DNA from 3 places in the Blautia sp. MCC269 genome. Region 3 is predicted to be linked to each of the others. Evidence: riboswitches for the same ligand, from Rfam matches in the RefSeq annotation. Region 3 holds a riboswitch; each other region holds the start of a gene.
The links. A riboswitch is a leader RNA that binds a small molecule or an ion and turns the genes downstream of it on or off. The one in region 3 is predicted to bind cyclic di-GMP.
Positions count from the first base shown of each region.

Region 1: it holds a riboswitch for cyclic di-GMP, as region 3 does, so the genes downstream of both, GPK88_RS04325 (hypothetical protein) here and GPK88_RS01745 (response regulator) in region 3, are expected to answer to the same signal.
Region 2: it holds a riboswitch for cyclic di-GMP, as region 3 does, so the genes downstream of both, GPK88_RS14150 (substrate-binding periplasmic protein) here and GPK88_RS01745 (response regulator) in region 3, are expected to answer to the same signal.

Region 1 is NZ_WQQE01000011.1:30,045-37,308, forward strand. Features, by position in the region: gene GPK88_RS04310 (DnaB-like helicase C-terminal domain-containing protein) at 1-562, shown strand, start outside; gene GPK88_RS04315 (hypothetical protein) at 626-1,696, shown strand; gene codB (cytosine permease) at 1,814-3,055, shown strand; cyclic di-GMP riboswitch class I at 3,145-3,220, shown strand; gene GPK88_RS04325 (hypothetical protein) at 3,392-3,964, shown strand; gene GPK88_RS04330 (diguanylate cyclase domain-containing protein) at 3,975-4,166, shown strand; gene GPK88_RS04335 (hypothetical protein) at 4,324-4,545, shown strand; gene GPK88_RS04340 (hypothetical protein) at 4,563-4,781, shown strand; gene GPK88_RS04345 (AzlC family ABC transporter permease) at 4,879-5,586, shown strand; gene GPK88_RS04350 (branched-chain amino acid transport AzlD family protein) at 5,596-5,922, shown strand; gene GPK88_RS04355 (CoA-acylating methylmalonate-semialdehyde dehydrogenase) at 6,569-7,264, shown strand, end outside.
Region 2 is NZ_WQQE01000039.1:256,401-263,664, reverse strand. Features, by position in the region: gene GPK88_RS18940 (hypothetical protein) at 1-45, shown strand, start outside; partial or broken gene GPK88_RS18935 (ABC transporter ATP-binding protein) at 1-257, shown strand, start outside; partial or broken gene GPK88_RS18930 (GTP pyrophosphokinase) at 312-798, opposite strand; gene GPK88_RS14160 (response regulator) at 921-1,547, opposite strand; gene GPK88_RS14155 (hypothetical protein) at 1,616-2,128, opposite strand; gene GPK88_RS14150 (substrate-binding periplasmic protein) at 2,146-2,754, opposite strand; cyclic di-GMP riboswitch class I at 2,826-2,901, opposite strand; gene GPK88_RS14145 (ATP-dependent helicase) at 2,941-4,941, opposite strand; gene GPK88_RS18925 (hypothetical protein) at 4,928-5,182, opposite strand; gene GPK88_RS18920 (Zn-binding domain-containing protein) at 5,358-5,666, opposite strand; gene GPK88_RS14140 (DEAD/DEAH box helicase) at 5,763-7,264, opposite strand, start outside.
Region 3 is NZ_WQQE01000006.1:70,609-77,872, reverse strand. Features, by position in the region: gene GPK88_RS01765 (hydratase) at 1-501, shown strand, start outside; gene GPK88_RS01760 (hypothetical protein) at 660-1,406, shown strand; gene GPK88_RS01755 (hypothetical protein) at 1,419-1,661, shown strand; gene GPK88_RS01750 (hybrid sensor histidine kinase/response regulator) at 2,038-4,110, shown strand; cyclic di-GMP riboswitch class I at 4,737-4,842, shown strand; gene GPK88_RS01745 (response regulator) at 4,955-7,264, shown strand, end outside.

The DNA.
Region 1 (7,264 bases), on a different contig from region 3:
TCTGGCAGTTTTTGTGATCAGTTCCCTGAACAGAGAGTCTTACCGGGAGGAACAGCGATCTCTGAGAATGGATTCTTTTAAGGAGACGGGAGGAATCGAGTACTCTGCAAGCGTGATCCTGGGACTTCAGCCAAGAAATATCCGACAGCCCAAATTTAATTACGAACAGGAAATGTCGAAAGAGATCCGGGAGCAGGAGATTGTTTTTTTGAAACAGAGATATGGCATATCAGGAATGAAGGCGAATGTGAGTGTGGATTTCCATGCGGCGAAGGACCTTTACACAGAAAAAGGAGCGTCCGGAAAAAAATCAGCCCCAAATGTTTCACGTGAAACAAAAACGGATAAGAAAAATACGGAGAATGCAAATGCTTTACCGAAAAAGAGCGAGAGCGCTTCAGAAGCTGCAGTACCGCAGGATGTGAAAGTCAATGCAGATTCACTGAAAAACACAGAAACACAAGCTCCGGAAGCAGAACGCCCACAAACTCAAAATACAAATCTGGAATATCCGGATGATCCAAGAGCACGTCTGGCAGAAGAATTTCGAAGTCTCCTGTAATATTCCGGGAATCGCAACAGAAGAGAGGAAAGAATAACCATGAAAATACCTGATAATATTTACATGAACATATGCAAAGTATTTCAGGAAATATACAAAAATAAATTTGAACTGAATGAGCTGAATATTGCAGAGGTAGGCAGCCGCGGAAAAAATATGACATGCAGATACCGCATTACCGTTCCGGAAGAAATGGAGAGCGTGACATTTTCCTACTATGATGCGGTTGTTTATGATGCGGTCTACACCCTGTACAGAGCAAACTGTTCCAAATTCACCCTGACAGATTTACTCCGGGTAATGTCCGGAGACGAGAAAGTGCGGTTTTACTGTACAAAAGGCAAGATACAGAAAAGAGAGCAGAGGCTTCGAGATTCCCTGGAAAAGCTTCGGAATACAACCATCGCCATCGATTACAGTGAAGAGGTCCAGATGCGGGAATTGAAAGATGACAAAGGAAAGCCACTGGAAGGTTTTGTAGCAGATTATCTGATTCCCGTAGCAGTGGAAAAAAACGGAAAAGCATACTGGTTTCTGGAAGGAAGGGAGCTTCCGGTTTATAAATATGCGGAAGATATCGGGCAGATGATCAGCGTGTCCCGGGAACTGCTTGATCCGGCAGCTCTCCTTAAAACAATGTTTCCGGATCAGGAATTTCAGGATAGCGAAGAAGGGAGAAAACTTCTGGAGAACGTAAAGTTTTCAAGTACAGATGAGATGATACTTCTGAAAAGAATTCTGATCCAGCGTCTTGAGATCATGAGAAACTCCAGAAATAATGCAGATGGCAGGCGAATTCGCTACTATGCCATGAAAGCAGATGAGGGAATCCTGCCCATGGCAGATATCCGCAGGGAAAATTTTGAGCAGGATGTCCGATTTGTCAGCGACCGGGGAAAAGTACGGTTCGAGAGCCGGGGCTGGAAGAATAAAGTACATGCGGTAAACAAAAAACTGTGCGCGATCCTGGATATCTACAAAAAATGCGGTTATGTGACAGAATACGAGCTTTTACGAAATGAACCGAGATCTCTGGTGAGAGGAGTGGAGATCCTGGGAGAGATCAAAAAGGTAGAACTTAGAAAAAAACGGGAAACGGAAACATCTGCGGAAAAAACTGCAGAAGAGAAATGATTTGTGTTATAATCTCCACAGCAAACAAAAGAAAGGAGACGGGAAAGGGCGGAGTGTGTAAGGGAAAACACTCCACAGAGTAACTGAAAACAGTATAAGATAAACAAAGGAGTAAAAATGAGCGAAAAAACAAAACCCCAGGTAACTGCGGCAGATGACGATTATTCCATGGAAGCAGTGCCGGAAAGTGCGAGAAAAGGTTTCCGCAGCATGTTTTTTGTAATGCTGGGATTTACTTTCTTTTCCGCAAGCATGAGTGTCGGCGCGAAACTTGGAAACGGACTGGATCTGAACGGATTTGCGGCAGCCTGCGTTATTGGCGGCGTGATCCTGTCTGCATACTGCGGAATTCTTGCGTACATTGGTTCTGATACAGGAATGAGCATGGATCTTCTGTGCAGAAGAGCTTTTGGAAAAAAAGGTTCTTATCTTTCATCACTGGTACTTGGCCTCACACAGATCGGATGGTTTGGTGTCGGTGTTGCCATGTTTTCCATTCCAACTGCAGAATTACTGGGAATCAATAAATGGGTTCTGACAATTGTGGCAGGTCTTCTGATGACCATTACCGCAGCCACAGGAATGAAAGCGCTGGAGATCGTAAGTACGATTTCCGTACCGCTGATCGTGATCCTGGGAGTATATTCCATGGTGACGGCAGCAGCAGACGGCGGTGGCCTGGCAGCAGTATTTAACCAGTCTGTGGGATCGATTACTTTATTTACCGGTGTCGGATATGTAATCGGATCTTTTATTTCCGGTGGTACGGCAACACCGAACTTTATTCGTTTTGCGAAGAATAACAAGGTTGCTGTATGGACAACTGTGATCGCATTTTTCCTTGGAAATACCCTGATGTTCTGTTTCGGAGCTATCGGTGGTGCGTTCACAGGAAAAGATGATATCTTTTATGTTATGATAGCACAGGGACTTGCGATTCCGGCGATCATTGTGCTGGGAGCCAATATCTGGACAACCAACAACAACGCACTGTACACCGGCGGACTTGCAATCTCAAATATCACCAATGCAAGAATGAAGATTGCTACCTGTATTTCCGGTGTGATCGGAACCGCACTTGCGATCTGGTTATACTATAATTTTACAGGATGGCTGAATATCCTCAACTGTGCCCTGCCACCTATCGGCATCACAGTAATTCTGGACTTCTTCCTCCGACGTGACAAATATAAAGAAAAAAATGTACCGCTGCAGACAGCCAACTGGTTTAATCTGGCAGGTGTTGTGGCAGGTGCGGTGGCAGCCAATCTGATTCATGCAGGAATCGCGGCAGTAAATGCCATGGTAGTGGCAGCAGTATTCTATCTGATCGGATTTGTGGCAACAAAACAGAAATAACCTTCAAAAACCGGCGAATGTATATTTTTGCGAACAGCTATTGAAATGATCGTAGATAATGAGCTATAATTGCTATAGAAAATAACTATGATCATAAAAGGCAAAACAGCTGAAAGACTGTGACGCAAAGCTATAGGGCCTGTAAAATGGCAGCCAGTTGCATAGATTTAAATGTAAACATGCACTATAGTACAACGTAAAGATACTATAGGGCATGTTTTTTATGCTCTGCGTTTATCAGCAGAGCATCAGCTAGGAGCAGAAATGTAGAAAATAAAATACGATAAAATACGAAAATTAGATAAAATCGTATTCCTTGCGCTGGGGCTTATTCTGATGGCTTTGGTTATCCAGATGGCTATTTTGAACTGGATCAACAACAAAAATACGGCGAAAATGTCAGAGGTACTGTTGGACCGGGTAGTCAATGTAATTGAGAAGAACGAAGATAACGAGAAAAATATGATTACGTCGCTGAAAGAGGACTATATTGTACGTGCCAAAGCAGTTGCCTATATTATCAATGCGAATCCGGATGCTGAGAAAAATGTAGATGAGCTGAAAAAGATTGCGGATCTTATGTCTGTAGACGAAATTCATCTGTTTGATACTACGGGAAAAATCTACAGCGGTACCATACCGGAATATTACGGCTACAATTTTGATTCTGGAGATCAGATGGAATATTTTAAGCCAATGCTGGAAGACAAAACGCTTACTATGTGCCAGGATGTCACACCGAATACTTCCGAGGGAAAAAAGATGATGTATGCCATCACCTGGGATGAAACCGGTACCCGTATGGTTCAGGTTGGGATTGAACCGGTGCGGTTGCTGAATGAAGTAAAGCAGAATGAGATTTCTTCTATCGTAGAGAATATGCCTGAACCGGAGAGCCTACAAGGATGATCTGAACGGAATGTCCCTTGCATCGGAGTTTGTCTATGCTGCTCTGGATGTAAATGGATTGAAAGGGATAAATGATACACTGGGACATAATGCCGGTGACGAGCTGATTCAGGGCGCAGCGGGTATGGATGCACATATTACAAAGCCGGTCAATGAAAGTAAATTAAAAGAATGCATGGTGCGGCTGCTTGCAAGCAGGTAAGATATAAAAAACATAATGTTTCACGTGAAACATATAAAAGAAGTTCGGAGAAATCCGGGCTTCTTTTTTGCTCAGAGAGGTCAGGTAGCGGAGTGGATTATGAATGTGGTATAATAAAATAAATCATCAGCAAAACAGAACAGAAGGGAGAAAAATTATGAGCAAAATTGTAAATATCACATCAAGAGAAGATAAGGATCAGAAACTGCAGGATATTGCCAATTCACTGGAAGAGCTGAAAGACGTTATGGCAGAAGTCATTGATGCATATGAGGAAGATCATGCAGACAGCCGGAAAATGGATACGCTGACAGAAGCGCTGGACGCACTGGAAGATGCTTACGAGGCAGTGAATGATGTGCTGTTGGATGAATTATAAAGAGGGCGGCCTGAATTATGCAGTATAAAGTAATCAGAATCGAAGAGGATATGGATTTTGGATGCGAAGAACGGCAGCCTGGAGAAAGGCTTATGTCGGTGGTGATACTGGAAAGTGAAGATGGACGGGAAATCAGTCTGAAGCATGATGATGAACGTTTGTATGAAAGAGATATCAACGAAGGAGATATCGTTACGCTGGATGAAAATCGTGAGATCTGGAAAGTTCAGGCATGAAAACGTTTGCAAAAAAATGCTGATGGATATTCTTGACAGTTCCGGTAGGAAAAAGTAAAGTATAACGTGGAAATGAATGAAAGGAAATATCTGAGGCATGAAGAAAAAAGCATTTAAAGCAGCCTTTCCGTATACGTTGCCTATCTGTGTGGGCTTTCTTTTTCTGGGAATGTCGTATGGATTTATGATGCGAAGCAAGGGATTTTCCTTTGTATATCCGTTGTGCATGAGCTTTTTTATTTACGCAGGTTCCATGGAATTTGTTACGGCAAATCTGCTTTTGTCAGCGTTTAATCCGGTGTATGCATTCTTTTTGACATTGATGGTAAATGCAAGACATCTGTTTTATGGAATTTCCATGCTGGAGAAATATAAGAATACAGGATGGAAGAAGTTTTATCTTATTTTTGGAATGTGTGACGAGTCATTTACGGTCAACTGTACCGTAGATCCTCCGGAAGATGTGGACAGAGGATGGTTTATGTTCTTTGTCAATGCACTGAATCAGTTTTACTGGGTGGCTGGTGCGACTTCCGGTGCACTTCTGGGGTATGTGATCCATTTCAATACAAAAGGCATTGATTTTGTTATGACTGCGCTGTTTGTAGTTATGTTTATCAATCAGTGGGAAGAGGCAGAAGATCATAAACCTGCACTGGTAGGTGTTGTATGCTCTGTAATCTGCCTGATACTCTTTGGAAGTGATAGTTTTATCCTTCCGGCAATGGCATCCATTATTTTATGCTTCCTGGGAATGAAGAAGTATGGGGAGAAAAGAAAAAAAGAGTGTATACAGGAGGGATAAAGAATGACTATGACAATAACGCAGCAGATTATAACCGTTGCTGTAGTAGTTCTGGGAACTATGACAACGCGATTTCTGCCGTTTATCATATTTCCGGAAGGAAAAGAACCACTGGCTGTGATTACCTATCTGGGAAAAGTATTGCCTTATGCAGTGATTGGATTGCTGGTAGTGTTCTGCTTAAAAGATGTGCCGGAAAGTACTCACTTTGGATTGCCGGAATTGATTGCCATTCTGTTTATTGTGGTGTTACATAAATGGAAGAAGAGCACGCTGCTCAGCATAGGCGGTGGCACGGTACTTTATATGGTTCTGGTGCAGACAATATTTGGGTAATCCGGAATCCGCAGAAATTATAACGATGATAAGATATGAGATAATGTATGGAAAATATGTTATTTCATGTCTTTTTTTGTTTAAATGGCAAATTGAGATGATATCTGCTGGTTCCAGGTGTCTGAAATACCGGTGGTTGGGTAAAAAATGATAGTGTACGCATTGTGCGTACAAATGTATTTTTGACTTACTGAAATATACGAGGATTTTTGCTCTTTTTTATTACTTTTTAATCGAATGCGGATTACGAATATCCGCTTGACCTAAATTAAGGAAGTCCCCTGCGGGGGTGTGAAAAGCAATAATGGTGTATTTTTCGGATGTTGTTTCGGGCACCGTTCCGGGTGCATGTTACGGAAATAACAAAAATGAGTATCTTTTGCAATAATATTGAATAAAAAAGCAGAAAGATGGGACATGAATTTACACCATAAACACGACTGTTACAAGAGTTTACATAGTGTATCTGAAATATCATAAAATGTGAATAAATTAACACATATTCTTGCGGATATACTCAAAATATAACCATACTATATTGACAAAGACAAAAAGAAATGATAATATGTGACCAGAACGAAATGAGAACGACAGAAATTTATGTAATGAAAAAATAAAAGATAAACACGAAAGGGGTATCTTGAAAATGGCTGAGATTAAGAAAATGGGTTACTGTGTAAACGGTGAGTGGAAAGAGTCAAAAGCAGAGAAATACATGGATGTTACAGATTCCAGTACAGGTGAGGTAATCGCACAGGTTCCTTGCTGTACACCAGATGAAGTAGAAGAGGCAATTGCTTCCGCACAGGCTGCATTCCCGGAATGGTCCTCACTTTCTCTTGCAAAGAGACAGCAGTATATGTTCAGATGGAGAGACGTTCTTTATGCTCATAAAGAAGAACTTTCCGTACTTTGCGCAAAAGAGCTTGGAAAGAACATCAAAGAGGCAAGAGGAGATGTTCAAAAAGCGATCGAGCCTACAGAAGAGGCATGTGCACTTCCGACAATGATCCAGGGCGATGCTGCAATGCAGGTAACTACAGGATATGACACAGCTACATATCGTAAACCACTTGGAGTAACTGCTGGTATTGTTCCGATGAACTTCCCTGCAATGATCCCATGGGGCTGGATGGTTCCGCTTTCCATCGCATGTGGAAATACAGTAGTACTGAAAGCAAGCTCTCAGACACCGCTGACAGCTATGAGAATCATGGAGCTGTTCTATACAGAGGGTGGATTCCCGAAAGGTGTTGTAAACCTTGTAACATGCAGCCGTGTAGAGGCTGATATCCTTCTTACAGATGAGAGAGTAAAGGCTGTTACATTTGTAGGTACAACA
Region 2 (7,264 bases), on a different contig from region 3:
TGGATGAGGCGACCGCAAGTGTTGACCCGGAAAATGAACATCTGATCCAGAATGCCATAACAGAACTTACCAGAGGGAAAACCATCATCACCATCGCACACCGCCTTTCCACGATCGAGCAGGCAGACCAGATCCTGGTTGTAGCGGATGGCCAGATCGCTGAATGTGGTACACATGAAGAACTGATACGTAAGGAAGGAAAGTATCAGCAGTTTGTAAAAATCCGCGAAAAAGCAGAAGGCTGGAAGCTCAGTTAAGCAGCTGGTTACGTATCTCCTGCATGCGGTTGTCAAGCTCCGCACTCTGAATGGCATCGGAACCTGCACGATCAGATGAAGACTCCGGTATCCGCTTGGCTTGGGATTTTTGATATAATCTTTTCTCTCTATGAGAACGATATCATCCTGTTTCAGAAAACTTTCTTCCAGTTCATAGATATTAGATATCGTCGGGAAAGGAACAGATCACCCGAACACCGGCGATGTCTTTGATATTTTCTTCAATAGAGGTAAGACTCATGGGGATATTCTTGCGCCGGATCTTTTTGGCAAGACTTTCTGGAGATTTCACACGGCTTTTGATGGCTTCGATGGGGTTCTTGTCGTATTCCAGAGAATATTCCTGATCCAGTACACGGAATTTTGTCTCAATCTCCATGATCGCACACTGGTAATACGACATCATAAGATCAAACGGTTTCTTGTTTTTCTGAATAAGATCAAGAAATTCATCAGAAAGAAGACTTTTTCGTACAAATTCATCTCTGCGGGATTCTCTTCTGATCCTTCCCTGTGTCATTAATTCTTCCAGATTTTTCATAATAATACAGATCCTTCCGTTTCGGTTATTTCTCATGAAATTTTACCATGGAAGGATCTGTATGTAAAGCGGGCGTACGCATTTGGCATCTGATATATCGGTTATTTCATCCATTTCTCCACAGTCCGGATGATCTGTTCTATCTGTACAGGTTTGGACATATGGTCGTTCATTCCTGCTTCTTTACATTTCTGGGCATCTTCCAGATAGGCATTGGCAGTCAATGCGATGACCGGGATCTGTTTTGCTTCCGGGAATGGAAGCGCTCGGATTGCCCTGGCTGCGTCAAGACCATTCATCACAGGCATCTGCATATCCATGAGAATGGCATCATATGTTCCGGATGGAGCCCCCTCAAAAAGCTGTACGCATTCTTTTCCATTTACTGCCCGGACACAGTGAATGCCGTACATTTCCAATTGTTCTTCCAGAATCTCATAATTCAGGTCATTATCTTCTGCGATCAGAAGCGTTTTTATGATTCTGGATGGCCTGAGTTTGAAGAACGGAATTTCCGCGGTTGTCTCTGATACTTCCTGCTCCCTGATAAAAGGTACATCATCTATGAGATATTTTTCCCGCCTTTTTTCCTCACTGATCACGCGGATTACAAGCAGAACCTGTCTGGCTGTTCCATCTTCCGTTCTTGACTGGACAATAAACCTGGAAAGATGCCAGTTGTTATCTGTGGCAAGGTAATCAATTGCTATAAACTCCTCTTTTTCCATGCTTTCAAGATTTTTTTCCAGAAGCGTAAACATACGGAGATTTTCCGTGGCTGTATTCAGATGAGCACCTACGAACGCAAGCTGATGAATAAACAGTTCTGAGATTCCTTTATAAAATGATCCATTCCGATAAATCCGCTTAAATGGTCTCTGCTGAAAATAGGTGCGAGGACGCGGGAATATGTGTGATGTTTCTTCATCAGGTTGTATTCCTGTTCCATAGGAGAAAGTTCTTCACGATCTGTAATCTGGATCGTCAATCCTTTTTTCAGTTCGTCTGTCCAATGTGGAATATCCTCTACCGCGATTTCTGAAAATAACTGTTCTTTTTCTAATATGTCGTCCTCATTTTTCCATTCACACTGAAGACAGAAGTATTCTTTTCGGTTCTTTTCTTTTTTATCAAAAATATATACTCGATCGGCACCACTGCATTTTCCAAGCAGTTGCAGCATTTCGTAAATTGCGCCATCCAGTTCTTCGTTGTTTTTTACACGATCGATCATGGGAAGTTCCCGCAAAATAGCGGATGCATACTCCTGCATGGCCTTTGTTCGGTTGTAATTGTCGGTCGATCTCATATTTTTCACCTTATACCTTATTCTTCCGGTATGCGGATATAACTGTTTACCAACGCATCTACCTCATCATTGATCAGTGCGTTGGTCAGTTCTGTTGGTGTCTCATAATATATGCTCTTACAGTCAAAGCCCTTTTCTCTGGCAAAATCCAGGAATGAGTCATTGTATGTATGGCGTTTCAGAAATCCGATGCGGATACCATTATAAGTAGAATAATCCCCAGGTACGATCCTGTTATTTCCAACTTTTACATTCATACAGGTAGACGAAGTAATAGCCGGATGAGTGGAAAATGCAAACTCCTCTTCACGCTGGGGTGTTTTCTTTGCTGCAGTATAAATATCCACATCCCCGTTTCGAAGCATTTCTTCACATTGAGAAGCTGTTTTATCGTATCCAACATAAGAAAAGGTACATTGCAAATACTTGGATACATCCTGCATCATTTCATATCCATAGCCGGTTCTTTTCCCGTTTTCGTCCTGCATATGATAACAGTCGAAGGCATAGAATGCGATTTTATAATTGGGCGTTTCAGATTTGGAAATTTCAGATGCACTTACCGGATATACAGCTGAAATAATAAGCAGTATTCCCCAAATTACTCCAGTTGCTCTTTTGTTCATGTTGATCCTCTCCACGGGGTAAAATAAAAAAAGCACCATGTTCAGACAGAGAGAACTATAGTGCTTTTGAATTATACAACTGGCTGCCATTTTACAGGCCCTATAGCTTTGCGCCACAGTCTTTCGGCTGCTTTGCCCGTGTTTATTTTTTTAATAATTTTAGTGTATATTTATACGGAAAATTTGTCAATTATTGTTTGGAATTTTTTTCAACTGTGAAAAGGCTTTTAGCATTTCTTTTTCGCCGTAATCATCAAATTGTATCACAATGGTATCTTCGTTTTCGGAGATAATGGTTCCACGACCGTATTTGGGATGTTCTACAAGTTGCTTCGGTGTTTCCAATTTTCGGAGTTTTTCTTCCAGGATCATCTTTTTCAGGTCCTGAAGGTGCCGGGCAGCTTCTTTTGTATCTCTTGTGGCATCTGCCGGATGGGCAAGATATTTTTCCGGAAGACTGGAAAGGTAGCGACCTGGACCTGGAAATACCCGCACAGTTCCGGGATTGATGTAAAAAGATAATTCCAGGAATTTCCCTGCTCTTGTCATTCCCACATAAAACAGTCTCCTCTCTTCCTCTTCTGTAGAAGCATCACGGCTGTTCAACGGAATCAGCCCATCATTTACACCAATGATAAATACGTGATCGAATTCCAGCCCTTTGGAGGCATGGAGCGTCATCAGTTTTACAGATTCTCCGGAAACCGCATCTTTTTCCGGTTCCATGCCATTCAGTACAAGATCATTAAGAAAATCCCTGATACTGTGATAGGATTCCATTTTCTTTAACAGGGAAAGGATTTGCCTCCGGTTTTCTTTATAGTCGCTGGAAGACGGTCGGAGATATTTTTCCAGAGAAAGCTGTTCCCACAGATTTATGTAGTCGGAGCCTGTGTCCCGATACTCCCACATGGCCTGAAAAAGTAAGGATTTCGAGAGAAATACGCTCCCTTGTGTAAAATTCAGAATCTCTGTCCGGGCCTTTTTTGAGGTCCATCCTTCCCCGAAAGTTTTGTCGCAAAGGACATAAGTTCCGCTGGTAAGATCCTCATGATTACTTAAAAAACGCAGTATATGAAGAAACCAGGCAAGAACCGGAATATCCTGAATGATTTTCTTCTGAGAGATTTCATATGGGATCTGATGTTTTTCCAGAACCTTTGAGAGGATCTCTGACTGGCTCTGAAGTCTGTAAAATACTGCGATTTCTGTGAGGGGGACACCGCTTTCGTGAAGAGAACGAATCTTGTCTGCCAGATACTCTGCTTCCTGAAAAGGATCATAGTGATTTTTGACAGAGATTTTTTCTCCTTCTTCCTGTACGCCGGTAAGAGAATCACCGGATTCCTGAAATCTTCTGGAAACTGCCAGGATCGTTTGGGAAGAACGGTAATTTACAGGAAGGGATAGTTCTTCTGCGTGATACAATTCACGGAATTTATAAAAAATATTGAACATACTTCCACGCCAGCTGTAGATCACCTGATTGGGATCGCCCACTGCAAAAAGCCCGACTTCCGGTTTCTTTAATTGTCGGATTAACTCAAACTGCAGCTCATCGCAATCCTGTACTTCATCAATGATGATCCATTTCAGCTGTGGAAGAAGATGGGGATGAGCTTTTAGAAGTTCCGTAGCATTCTGCAGCAGGTCTTCGTAGCTCATTTTGTTCTGTTTCCGTTTTTCTTCTGTAAGGAGAGTTACCAGTTTCGGAAAATCGTCCTGGTATCCGGGCTGTCTGGATGTGGCCGCCCGGTTTTTCTGATCCAGTCTTTTTCGAAGACGGTTTTTATATTTGATTTTGAGTGTATGCTGGCGGATCAGCTGGTTGGCAAGTTCCAGTTCTTCCTCAGGCAGGCAGACCTGGAAATCTTTTGTATAGCCAAGTTCTTCTATGGGAAGCACTTCCTGAAGGAGCTTCAGGGCAATGCCGTGGAATGTTCCGTAGAAAAGAGACGAGGGGTTTTCTTCTATATTTTGGATCTTCAGCCTTTCTCTGATCTCGTTGGCTGCTTTATTTGTAAAGGTCAGAACGATCATATTTTCCAGGGGGATTTTTTTCTGCTGGTGAAGATAACGGATCTTTTCGATGAGAACCGTTGTCTTTCCGCTTCCTACATTTGCACGGACCAGACAGGCGTTATGTTCATCCAGAACAGCTTTTTTCTGATTATCATTCAGTTCCATATGTTTCATCCTTTTTCAGAGTGTGATATCTTCGCATCATTTTTTCTCTTTTCAGCGTATCTTCCGGCTTCTTTGCATCTGTAAGGATCGCAAAGCGGAAATCTCCCGGAAGAAAAACGTAAGTATTGAGCACATTGGAGATTCCTGTTCGGTTCTCCAGCATATTGGCCCATTCTGCATAAAACGGATCTCTCAGATAGAGGATCAGAGAGGAGTCTTTGACTTCCAGTCCGGATACCATGGAGAAAAATCCTGCAAATGTATTGCTGTTTTCTTTAACCCGACTGCAGAATAAATCCCACTTCTCCTTCAGATCAGATAATGTGAATTCCCGCTGCCTGGATCGATCCCATTTTGCATTCTTTTCATCCGGATAAGAAGTATTTCTCGTTTTCTGTACAGTCAGTTCCGATTCTTCAGATAAATTTTTCAGCCCCCCACAGGATCACATTCCGATCAAGTCTGTCGTTTCCGATGCACACTGCACAGCCGTTTTTGCACCTGCAGCCGGAAACCATGCGGATAGCCTGTTCTGTCACCTTTGGGATCAGATCATAGATCTTTTCCGCAAATCCAAGACCGCCTACATAACGATCGTAAAAATAGAGAGAAACCTCCTCAGAAGTGCTTCCGGAAAGTTCCAGCGCATTGGTGGACATGGCCACTCCAAGATCAGAATCTTCTGTCATTGTCACCATCAGAGCCGCATTTTTCAATGCAAACATCAGACCTTCAAAGTGGTTATTTCTTACATAATAACCATTTCTGTCCGGCTGTAAAAGATTGCGGTACTGTCTGACTACATTTTCAGGAAGTCTGAGCTAGGCAGCTTCTGTGTCGTAGTTCTTGGAAAGCGGTTTCGTGAGCTGTTCAAAACCTAAGTTCTGGTGATTATGAAACTGCATTTTTTTATACATGTATACAAAATCTGCAATATTTACATCTCCGAAAGAAAATTCACTTCTCTCCCACTGCTGTTTTTTATGTCTGTGGATGATGCGGATATTGGTCTCGCTTCCAGGTACTGTGTAATAATTTCCATGAAAGGGCACAGCTTCCACAATCTTACTTTCCAGGTTCATTTTTACAACCTGGTAAAAATCTCCGTCGTGCATGTAAACGGCACCTTCATGAATCTCATGAAAAGCCTGTTCCTCGTCCATCTCCGTGATATTTTTTCCAGTTTCTTTGTTAATGAGCTGATACTTATTCTGATCAATATTCCGGAGAGAAAATTCTCCTGCAGGATAAAGGCCTCCTGACCAGGCAAAGCGTCCTCCCATATTCCGGACTTCATCTACCTTCATAAGTACAGGGATCGTCTCCCCAAGGTCTGGAAATAATGCACCATCATCCAGGGTTAGCGGAAGTTCCGCTGCCGCAGCCCGGATATGTGCAAGCTGAATCAGAAGATTGTTAGGATCAACGATGGCATTTTCGCTGCTATGTTCAAAAAGCCATTCTGGTTCCAGGGCGATATACTGATCCATGGGAAGGTTGGCAAGGATCAGATAATTGGTGCATTTTCCACTTCCTCGTCCTGAACGGCCGGTCTGCTGCCAGAAAGACGCTCTTGTTCCCGGATAACCGGCCAGTACCGTCGTACTGATCTTTCCGATATCGATTCCTAGTTCCAGTGCATTGGTGGACACAAGGCCAAGAAGTTCCCCTGAAATCATACGCTGTTCGATGCTTTTTCTCTCCAGAGGAGTGTAACCACCACGGTACCCGGAGATTTCTTCTTTTCTGGCTGTTCCTAGAAATCCTGCCGCATCCAGATGGTCTCTGGTTTCTTTCACCAGGATCTCCACATTTTTTCTGGATCTGGCAAATGCCAGAAAGCTTTCTTTTCGTTCCATCAGCTGAGGAAGAAGGTCCGCCGCAACATTTATGATAGATTCCTTTCCGTAGGGAATGCCGTCTTTATTCAGCTTTTCTTCTGGCTGAACCAGGCAATAGGTTCGTTCTGACATTCCGGCACCGCTTTTATCAATATTGATAAAAGATCTTCCGCAGATCTTTTTTGCAAGTTCCAAGGGATTGGCAATGGTGGCGGAACTGCATAAAAACTGAGGATCTGCGTGATAATATCTGCAGATTCTGGTTAAACGGCGAAATACATTGGCCAGATGGGAGCCAAAAGCTCCTCTGTATACATGCAGTTCATCCAGAATAATGTATTTCAGATTGGAAAAAATAAAGTCGAATCCATATTTGCTGTGATTTGGAAGCATGGAGCCGTTTAACATATCCGGATTGGTAAGGATGATATTGGCACGTTCCCGGATCCTTTTTCGCTCAGCAGGCGGTGTATCTCCGTCAT
Region 3 (7,264 bases):
AAAGAGATCCAGGCAGCACAGAAGGCAATCCAGGCAGGCAACTGTCCGGCAGAGGCTGTTCCGGAACTGAAACCGGTGATCCAGACCATCAACAAGACTTATCCGGATGTAGATAAGACAAACCTTGGCGTAGGAAGCACCATCTTTGCCGTAAAACCAGGTGATGGTTCTGCCAGAGAGCAGGCAGCATCCTGCCAGAAAGTACTTGGCGGCTGGGCAAACATTGCCAACGAGTACGCAACCAAGAGATATCGCTCCAACCTGATCAACTGGGGTATGCTTCCATTCCTGATTCCTGCCGGAGACCTTCCGTTTAAGAACGGAGACTTCCTGTTCTTCCCGGGAATCCGTAAAGCAGTTGAGGAAAAAGCAGACGTAATCAAGGGCTACACCGTTGAGGGCGACTCCCTGAAAGAGTTCGAGGTAACACTCGGCGAGCTCACAGACGATGAGAGAGAAATCATTCTCAAAGGCTGTCTGATTAACTACAACCGTAAATAAAATACAGAATATTTTCCGAAAGGCCGGCGATGCAGAAATCGTCGGTCTTTTTCGGAAAAAGCAACAAAAAAAAATAATAAAAATTAAAAAAACTGTGCCTGTGAAAAATTGATGAAACCCCTTGAATATGGTATGATAATACATAAAAGTGTAAAATCATGTCAATTTACACACATACATATCAGGTAAAAGAAACGGAGGTACCTATTATTATTTCTGATGAGAAAAACAAGTCAGAGATTTCCAGTAAAAAAAATCTGAAAAACAGACTCACCACAGGTACAGTTGCCCTTTTGATTGCCCTTCTTGCAGTCGTATCCGCAACGTATGCGTGGTATGTATATAACACAGGCCGTCATACCACAAAAGTCCGTATGGCAGCAGGAGCAGGAGTTAATCTGCAGATCAGCAACTCCTACAGCGGAACCTACGGGTCAGCCGCAGTGCTGGACAGTTTCACCGGAAGACTGAATCCTGTATCCACCAACCGCATCAGCGGCGGCTTCCAGAAAGTCATTGGTTTCACCAACGGAACAGAAAACCAGTCCAATCTGGTAGCCAGTCTCTTTGGACGAGGTGATTACACAGATTATTATAAGACCAGCCTGTTCTTAAGAACAAACGGAAATCCTACAGATATCTACATCGCAGACATCGGATTTGAGGACAGTGATTCCAAGAACCCCATATCCTCAGCCATCCGCGCCGGCTTTGTAGTTCACAGAATCGGCAGATCCCAGCCCGCAGACGCCGAATACATTTTTGCCATCAGTGACAAAAAGAACCCAAAGGCAGAGTACAACACTGCCAAAGGAAAAGAAGGCGATGTGCTGGACTGCACAAACAATCTGGGAAGCCAGACCCTGAAGAATCTCTCCGTATCATTTGCCGGAGTTGTAAAGTAAGGGGGCGAAGTTTTGGATACAGAAGTTAATCAGTTAAAAAGATCACTGGGAAGAGCATTTCTGTGGCTGTTCCTTCTTCTGATTGTTGCCACAGGAACAACCTTTGCCTGGTTCAACCTTACCGGAATGCGGCACACCAACGTCACACCAATGGCAGGAACCGTAAGCAAGGGCGGCAGTACACTACTGATTTCCACCAGCGAATCCGGACCTTTTGACAAAACCTGTGAACTGGTTTTAACCGGAAATCCGTAATCCCTGAAACCACTTTCCACAGATCAAAAATAAATATATTCTTTTGAAAGGTCATGGCACGAACCATGGCTTTTCTTTTATCCTGATTTTCCCTATCGTCTACCATCCCCAATCTCCTCCACGCATTTTCGATACATCTGATGAATTGCTATTTTCCCGACTTCTGGTATAGTCATGTAACTGAAAAGAGAACTTCAGAAGGGAGAAATGCAATATGCGAAAAAAGCAGGACATCATGTGGGAGCAAAGTACACTTTGGGAATCGGTGGAGAAATGGGTGACTAAGTATTTGAATAGTTACCACACTCTTTTTTATTGACGGACACACAAAAATAAGGATATAATTCTTACTAGAAGATTGACGAGGAGAAGTTGTATGAGTCAGGACATTATTAATAATCGTTTTTTGGAAGAATCGGTATTTGCTATTGCCGATGGATACTGCGTGATCAATCTCACAAAGAGTATCGTACGTGGTTCCATGTATCAGGTAGTTAATGGAAAAAAATATAATCTGAATGAACAATTAGGTTTGCCGGAAAATTCAAGCTTACAGAGTCTGGTAGATGCATGGGCATTGACCATACCTGAGGAAGGTCTTAAAGATTTTCTGCACGAGTTTAACAGAGAACGATTATTAAATCGGTTTGAAAATGGTGAACGGCATATATCGTTCCGATACTGGACCAGGACTGCTACTTTTGAGCCTATGCTTGCAGAAGATCACATGGCTCTGTATCGGGAAGAGGAAACCGGAGATGTCATTGCAGTTAATTATGTTCTTGACCGTACAGAACATTATCGCTTAGAGGAAAAAGAGCGGGCACTGGAAAAATCAAACAGAGAGTATGCGAAGCTTCTGGAAGAAGAGAAAAAGCATACAGCTATGATCGAGGAATTGACAAAGAAACTGCAAAGTCAGCTGGAGTTGTTTACCGTATCCATCCCCGGCGGCGTCAAAATCAGTAATGATGACCCGGAATACTCTTTCAAATATGTTTCAGAACAATTTGCAAATATGCTCGGTTACGCAACACCAAAGGAACTGTTGGACGCTTCTGGCGGTAACATTATCGGCCTTGCTCATCCGGACGATGTGAAGGTCGGACTTGCAGATGCATTAAATCAATATACTCATTCCGATCATTATGCTACTATTTACCGGATACGCTGTAAGGACGGTACATACAAATACATCGAAGATCGTGGACAGAAAGTGATAAAGGAAGACGGAACCATTGAACATTGGAATCTCATGCTGGATAAAAATGACTTCATGCACAAATCAATTGCCTTGGAAAGTGAAAAGAAAGCAAATAAAAGCAAGTCTGATTTTCTCTCCAGGATGTCTCACGATATGAGAACCCCGCTGAATGGAATTATCGGATTGCTGAAGATTGCTGAGAAACATTTTGATGACAGGGAATTGGTCCTGGAAAATTTCAGAAAAATGCAAGTAGCTGCAGACTACCTATTGTCTCTTATTAACGATATCCTTCAGATGAGCAAGATTGAAGATGGAAATGTACCTCTGACGCAGGAAATCATCAACTTTAAGGAATTAAGCCAGGATGTTCTGGCTATCATAGAACAGCGGGCAAAAGACAGAGGAATCCAGATGCAGTTCTGTTCAAAAAAAGAAGGGCTTCGATATCCTTTTATTTATGGAAGTCCGGTGCATTTAAGACAGATATTTCTTAATATTTATGGAAATTGTATTAAGTATAACCGAATTGGCGGCAAGATAAGAACTGTATCAGATTATACAGAAGCTGTTGACGGAATTACGACATATGAGTGGACCATAACTGATACTGGCATTGGTATGAGCAGGGAATACCAGGAGCATATATTTGAGCCGTTTTCGCAGGAAAGAGAGGATGCAAGAAGTACACAGCAGGGAATTGGACTGGGAATGGCGATTGTAAAAGGTCTGATTGAAAAGATGGGTGGAACTATTGAAGTTAAAAGCAAAGAGGGAGTTGGCTCAACCTTTATCATCAGGATTCCGTTTAAACTTGCTCCCGCACTAGATACAGTAAAGAAAACAGCGGCACAGATGGATATCAGCGGATTAAACTTATTGCTGGTGGAGGATAATGAACTGAATGCAGAAATTGCGGAAACGCTGTTGTCTGATGAAGGTGCAAATCTGACAGTTGCAGAAGATGGACTGCAGGCAGTCAGAATGTTCCAGGAGAAACCGGAAGGTTATTTTGACGCAATTCTGATGGATATCATGATGCCTGTAATGGATGGGATTACTGCGACAAAAACAATCCGGTCACTGAAACATCCAGATGCTGAGACGATCCCGATTATTGCCATGACAGCAAATGCATTCAGAGAAGATAAAGAAAAGTGTCTGGCAGCAGGAATGAATGCTCACTTGGCAAAGCCTATAAAAATTGAAAACATAAAGAGAATTTTGTGTGAATATTGTGTGTAGTGGTTGCAACTTCTCAAATCCGTATACCTATTTTTCACGTTGTGTAGGATATTATAACGTAAATGTAAAACTGGCAGGTATTTCTGCTGAATAAGACAGCAAATATGAATTAAAAGGTCATGGCAGAGCCATGACTTTTCTTTTATCCTAATTTTCCCTATTATCTACTATCCCCAATCTCCTCCACGCATTTTCGGTACATCTGATGAATTGCTATTTCCACGACTTCTGGTATAGTCATGTAACTGAAAAGAGAACTTCAGAAGGGAGAAATGCAATATGAGAAAAAAGCAGGACATCATGTGGGAGCAAAGTACGCTAATAACAAAGCAAATACAAGCAATAAAAATGGAATTCCCTAAACCAGAACTCCACTTTATATTATTTCTTCAATAATATCTTCGTATAAAAAAATGTCTCCCCTGGGGCACATCTTTGAGAGGTGCGGGGAGTCCTGTTAATATTATTATATGTATAACAGATAATAATATCAATGTGCAAAATAGCCCAAATTCATCCTAATCCCTGACAATGCAACCTGACATACGCAAAATACACAGATTTTCTATCCAACATTATTGACGTATGAAAAACTTCGTGGTATTTTATTTTTGATAAAAATGGAAATTATTTCAGGGCAAACCTGCTGAAAGGCAGGGACGCAAAGCCAGAAGTGGCTAAAATCAGTGTGATGTTAAAGAAATATAGTAGGGACGCTGGCAGGTTTTGGAAGGTGTCCTTTTTTGTATGCAAAAATGGATAAGAAAACTGGCAGGGATAGGTTCTCTGTATACAGATAAAAGCAGGATAACGAAGCATGAAACAGAGTGAGGATTTTTATAAAATGGGAAATTATGAAGACAAAATATATTCTTTAAGTGAGACTGTACCGGGACAGACACAGACCATGTCACAGGCAGTACAGAAAACACTGGAAAATAATGGCGGAGTAGGCATAATGACAGGATATTATGACCAAAACCTGTCTGTTTTATCTGTGAGCAATCTGCTGTTACATAGTACAGGATATACATTCGACTCTTTTATGAAGCAGACAAACGGCTCGTTGAAAAACTTCTTTTATGACGAGGAAGATAGACTGGAGCGAGACCGTTTTTTGCAGCTTCACGGAACAGGGGAAGCACAGATCCTTACAGCAGACGGTACAGTGAATAATGTACGGCTTTGTAAAGAGGATGCGACAGATGAGGCGGGCAGACAGATATGGGTTATGTCCGTACAGGTCAACTGGGATCATGTAAATCTGGCACTGCTCAATGAGGCTATCTGTTCCGGCTTCTGGTATTTTGACTGTGACGAAAACAGTGAGATTGTGAATGCAAACTGGAGTCATGAATTCCGAAAAATGCTTGGCTATCATGACACTCTGGACTTTCCGAATAAACTGGAATCCTGGTCAGATCTTCTGCATCCACAGGATAAAGAAAGAGTAATGGTGCAGCTTCAGGCGGCAATTAAGGATAAGACGAACCAGATAAAATACCAGGTAGAGTATCGTATGAGAATGAAGGATAATCAATACCAGTGGTTTCGGGCATCGGCAGAAGTAATACGCCGTCTGGATGGTTCTGCCAGTAGGATTGCTGGGATTTTTATTAACATTGATGGGGAGAAAAAAGAAATCATGCAGGCACAAAAATCTGCTGCTTTCCACCGGGCTTTTACGAAAGCAGATCTGTGCGAGTATTATGTGAATCTGGAAGCGAATACTTTTGATACCTTTAAGGTTGAACCGTCCCTGATGACAGTCTTTGAACAGAGTCATACATGGGATGAACTGATCCGGCATTTTGTGGATTCCTATGTTGTGGAGAAAGATAAGAAGGCGGTATCCTCTTTTTACGACCGTGGTTATATTGCAGAAAGGCTGAAGGGTCTGGAAACCGAATTGGCTTTGGAGTGCCGTATCACTCTGAATGGAGAAGAACGATGGGTCCGTAATGTGATCATACGCGGCGAGATAGAGGATTCAGAATATGCCATGATCTTTCTGCGGGATATCACAGAGACAAAGGTGGAGAGTGCACGGCATCTGCAGATGGCAGCGGATAATGCTTCCATGGAGCAGCTGATCCAGAGTATTGTGCGTCTGGTTGACCGTTTTGTTGTCTGTGATCTGGAAAATGACAGATATGAATTCTACAATCTGAATGGACAGATGATATATAAACCTCTGGGATTTTATCATGATTTTCAGATGCAGGTTCTTGAAAAATATAAGACACTGGAACCATTGGAAGCTATAGATATCCTGATAGCCCCGGATAATATTCGGAAAAAACTGAAAAGTGAAAATGATATTTATAAGTTTGAGTATTGCAGCCAGGATGAAAAGACTTATAAGATCGCTTCTTACATACCCCTGGAATGGGAGGATGGAAAACTGGTAAAAGTATTGCTGGCATCCATGGATGTGACACAGGAGAAAAAAGCAGAGATTGAATCCCGTCAGGCACTGAAAGAGGCTTACCGTTCTGCAGAAAATGCGAATCGTGCGAAAACAGAATTCCTTTCCAATATGTCCCATGATATCAGGACACCAATGAACGCCATTGTCGGTCTGACAGCGATCGCAGGAGCAAATATTGAGAGTCAGGAGAGAGTTATTGAATGCCTCAGCAAGATTACAGAATCAAGCCGCCATCTGCTGGGGCTGATCAATGAAGTGCTGGATATGGCACGTATCGAAAGCGGAAAAATGACGCTGGCACAGGAAGATTTCAATCTGTCAGAACTGGTGGATAATCTTATTACGCTTACGAAACCGGTGCTTGATGAACATAAACATAATTTTGATATACATATTAATCACATTGAACATGAGGATGTCTGCGGTGACAGTCTGAGGATTCAGCAGGTATTTGTGAATCTGATGAGTAATGCGATCAAGTATACACCGGATGGTGGGAATATTATTTTTTCCATAGAGGAAAAGCCAAATGGATTTTCAGAGCTTGGATGCTATGAATTTACGATTGAGGATAATGGAATCGGTATGTCACCGGAATTCCAGAAAATCATGTTTGATCCTTTCAGTCGCGCAGATGACCACCGGACAACCAGAGTTCAGGGAACTGGTCTGGGAATGGCGATCAGCAGAAATATTGTTAATCTGATGAATGGTAATATTAAA